Regions from separate parts of the Noviherbaspirillum sp. FW303-A3 genome, predicted to be linked through region 1. Evidence: predicted binding sites of a transcription regulator. Region 1 holds the regulator's gene; the other holds the start of a gene.
The links. Region 1 encodes LexA, which represses DNA repair genes until DNA is damaged. Its sites were predicted from a motif close to ACTGTATNNNNATACAGT; they were not measured.
Positions count from the first base shown of each region.

Region 2: a site for LexA is predicted at 892-909, ahead of AC3WOY_RS00850 (DUF2471 family protein). Genes of this name have one in related genera too.

Region 1 covers NZ_JBYTAZ010000001.1:864,332-866,530, forward strand. The annotation lists gene priB (primosomal replication protein N) at 1-117, opposite strand, end outside; gene rpsF (30S ribosomal protein S6) at 136-504, opposite strand; gene lexA (transcriptional repressor LexA) at 764-1,420, shown strand; gene AC3WOY_RS04250 (RNA methyltransferase) at 1,487-2,199, opposite strand, start outside.
Region 2 covers NZ_JBYTAZ010000001.1:176,803-179,001, reverse strand. The annotation lists gene AC3WOY_RS00860 (YciI family protein) at 1-38, opposite strand, end outside; gene AC3WOY_RS00855 (YciI family protein) at 152-508, opposite strand; gene AC3WOY_RS00850 (DUF2471 family protein) at 564-872, opposite strand; gene AC3WOY_RS00845 (Hsp70 family protein) at 1,374-2,199, opposite strand, start outside.

The DNA.
Region 1 (2,199 bases):
TGCCTCAACCTGTTCCGAACTGTGCTGCAGTTTTGCTGACACGATCGGGATGCCTGCCGGGGTGTAGCGCAACACGTCACGCTCGGCAATGGCAGCAATCAGGCGAAGCTGGTTCACACTCCTCGGCTGCCGCAATTACGCAGCGGACGCCTCTGCACGTTGGGACTTGGCAGCGTCTTCCTTCTGAACAGCCTTCATCATCGGCGACGGGGCGGTTTCGGCCTTCTTCATCTTGACGGTGAGGTGGCGCAGGACGGCGTCGTTGAACTTGAAGCCGGTTTCGAGTTCAGCCAGGGTTTCGTTGTCGCACTCGATGTTCATGCAAACATAGTGTGCCTTGGCCAGCTTCTGGATCATGTATGCCAGTTGGCGGCGGCCCCAGTCTTCGACACGGTGGACCTTGCCGTTGCGGGCGGTAACGATGCCCTTGTAGCGTTCGATCATCGCGGGCACTTGCTCGCTCTGATCCGGATGGACGATAAATACGATTTCGTAATGACGCATGAATTCTCCTTTTGGACGGATTGAAAAATCGCCCACCCCGGCGTCAAGACGGGTGTGGGAAGAGGAAAGCCCGCAATAATAACCTGTTCAGCAAGAAAACTCAATGCTTTCAAGCCCTTAAGGCGCGCAGACCGGGAATCGGACAATTTCGGCGCAAAAGCGGCCAAATAAAGCACAAATGCGCTTGCATTCACACAAATCCTGTATAAAAATACAGTCTGTTTATACACACAGCACTGGATAACCCCAGTGAATCGCCATGATCAAGCTGACCGCCCGCCAGGAACAGATCCTGAACCTGATCAGGGAAGCCATTGAGAACACCGGATTTCCTCCCACCCGGGCTGAAATTGCTGCCGAGCTTGGATTCCGTTCAGCGAACGCTGCAGAAGAACATTTGCAGGCACTCGCCCGAAAGGGCGCGATTGAAATTTCTCCCGGCACCTCACGCGGCATCCGTCTTCGCGACATGGGTAACGACAGCACTGGCGTGGCCCGCCAAATGGCCTTGCCGCACCCCAGCCTGATGCAACTGAGTCTGCCCCTCGTTGGACGAGTGGCCGCGGGCTCGCCGATCCTCGCGCAGGAACATATTGAAACGACGTACAGCGTCGACCCTTCGCTGTTTTCCGCAAAGCCGGACTACTTGTTGAAAGTACGGGGGCTGTCGATGCGGGATGTCGGCATTCTCGACGGCGACCTGCTGGCCGTGAAGAAAACCGACTCAGCCAAGAACGGGCAGATCGTTGTTGCCCGCCTTGGCGATGACGTGACGGTCAAGCGCTACCGCAAGACTGGCAGCGTCATCGAACTCCTCCCCGAAAACCCGGATTTCGAACCGATTGTCGTGGATGGACGGGAAGACAATTTCGCTCTTGAGGGGCTCGCGGTAGGCCTCTTGCGCGCATGGGGCTGAAATAGCGGAGTAGCGCAAACGTCCGCGGCACAGTCCTGAAAAAGGGATTCCGACGCGGACGAGGCTTCACGTCCGTCCGAGTTTTTTCATGATTTGCCGAGCAATGCCCCGCAGGATGTTCACTTCCTCGGTTTCCAGCTGGGTCCGGGAAAAAAGACGCTTCAGGCGAGGCATCAATTTTTTCGGGTTTGCCGGATCAAGAAATTCGACCGCAACGAGTGCCTGTTCGAGGTGCGCATACATGCCCTCAATCTGGTCCAGGCTCGCGGCCACGCCCTGGAAACCGACCGGGGAAGCAGGTACCGCCTCACCAGCTGCAGCCATCCGTGCCTCGTAAGCGAGAAGCTGTACCGCCTGGGCCAGATTCAACGACGAGTATTCGGGGTTCGCCGGGATATTGATCAGCACGTTGCACTTTTCAATGATCTCGTTCGGCAAACCATAGCGCTCGCTCCCGAATACCAGCGCGGCATTCAGGCTGTCGTCCCCCCTCAATTGCCCTGCCAGTGATCGCGGCGTCGTGATCGGCGGAGAAAACTCCCTCAACCTGGCACTGAGCGCCGCAGCAAAGTTGCAGCCGTCCAGCGCCTCTTCGATCGTCGCGACGACTCGCGCGGATTGCAGGACATCCAGCGCACCACTGGCGAATGCGATTGCCTCCTCATGTGCTGTCGCTTCCGGAAACCGGGGGTTAACCAGCACAAGTTGCGAAAATCCCATCGTTTTCATTGCCCGCGCGGCGGCGCCAATGTTACCGGGATGGCTGGTGCCGACCAGGA
Region 2 (2,199 bases), 690 kb from region 1:
GAATCCGCCGTTGCCTTGACGATGATCATGAATCGCATGTCCGTTTCTCCTTTTAAAGGGGGGCGGCCAGGGTGCGATATGCACATTTTGCCGGCGCCTGATCACACGACGAACGGGCGGTGGCGGAATCGACAGACTGCGCAGAAAAAATTCAGCTGACGTAACAGGGAGCGAGGCTGCGTACTTCGACGGTGCACCATTCGGCCGCCGGGCATCGTGCGGCGATGGCGATCGCTTCCTCGCGCGTGGCGCAATCGAGCAGGAAAAAGCCGCCGATCATTTCCTTGGCTTCCGCGAAGGGGCCGTCGAGAACGGCTGCCTTGCCGTCGCGGACCTTGACCCGCGCCGCGGTAGATTGGGAGGCAAGGGATTCCACGCCTAATAGCACGCCGTTTTCCTTGAGTTCTTCGGCAAACCTGAGCATGCGGCCGTAGACTTGCCGGCCCTCTGCCTCGGTTCGCTCCTGCCTCTGGCCGGTGGGCTCGACGATGAGCAGCATGTAGGACATGGTGTTTTCCGATTGATAAGAAAACCTGATTGTAACCAAGCTTTCCGGACCGGGATCAGTGAAGCGTGTGGTAAGCCTTGCGGATCAGGGTGAGGGTGACCGGAAGGGCGTCGTGACAGCGCAGGTCGGCGGGCTGGTTCACGCGCGGCACGTAGCCCCAGCGCGAAGATCTCAGCATCCGTACATACTTGCGGTCGAGGTCGCCGGCCTGTTCCAGCGTCTTCAGCGCTTCCTTTTCGATCTCGTGCACGAGACGCCAGGTGAGGGGACGGCCCTCCGTCCGGTGGCGTTCGACGATGGCGTCGACAGCGAGGGCGAGCCTCGCTTCTGCGGCATGCAGTTTATGGACTTCGAAGAATTTCATGATACTCACCTGCTGCATTACTGTATGAATGTACAGTATAGATCAGAACAGGGAGCCGGATTATGAGGTCGAGCAAAAAGTCCGTGCGCCGCCACACCAGGGTTGTAAAGTGGAAATTATTTTTGACTTTTGGCAGGTGTTCAGAGCGGATTTCGTATCCTCTCCGTCGTCCTGGAACAGGCAATGCCGATACTGGGACTGGAGGGCCGTTTATCCGGCTTCTGCCTGGTCAAGCTCCGCCGATAGCCGGGTGGGACGTCGGCCAGCATTTCCAGAAAGGCAGATTGATCGATGACCGGCTTTCCGCCGCACAAATGAAAACGCCCCATCCGTGATCCGGGTCCGCCGTATGGCTGCCGACCTGATCCGCTCGATAGGGCGCTGGGCCTGCCGCCATGCATATCAGTTGCATGTGCCGCAGATAGGCGAATCATACCGAGCGCGCCGGCGCGCGTGGATGATCCAGATCAACCTTTTCGTTACGCATTTTTCAAGCTGCTGCTATGCGAACTTCCTTGCCGCATCGATCGCAAGCCCAGCGCCGATGCTGCCGAACAGGTCGCCCTCGACATGCGCGGCGGCAGGGAACATGGACGCGATTTCCTGCCGCAGCAGGGGCACGCCGCTCGAACCGCCGGTGAAGAACACGGTGTCCACGCCATCCACACCGACGCCGGCATCGGCCAGCAGGCCGGAAACCGACGTCCTGATGCTGGCGATGAGATGCGCAATCGCGTCGTTGAATGCATCGCGCTGCAAGGTAAACGCCAGGTCCGGCGCGAGCCTGTCGAGCAGCAGGGGCACGGCATCCGCATCGGACAAGGCAATCTTTCCTTCCTCGACCTTCTGCGCCAGCCAATGCCCGTCGCGCTGGTCGACCAGCTTGAGCAGGCGGGCGAGCTTGTCGCGTTCCTGCGCATCGCGGTGGACGTCCTGCAGCTCGCGCCACACTTTCTGCGAATAGGCGAAGTTGATCGTGTGCCAGGTCGCGAGGTTGAAGTAATAGCTCGAAGGCACTTCATTGTTGTTTGTGAGGCGGGTGCCGAGGCCGAGCATGGGCATGACGCCGGCCAGGCTCAGGTACTTGTCGAAATCCGTGCCGCCGATGTGCACGCCGCCGGTGGCCAGGATGTCCTCATGCCGCTCGGCCTTGGTTGTGCCCTCGGGCGACAGCCTGACCAGCGTGAAATCGGAGGTGCCGCCGCCGATGTCGATGACGAGCACCAGTTCCTCGCGCGTGATACCCGACTCATAGGTGAACGCGGCCGCGATCGGCTCGAACTGGAAGGCGACGTCGGCGAAACCAGCCTTGCGCGCGAGATCGAGC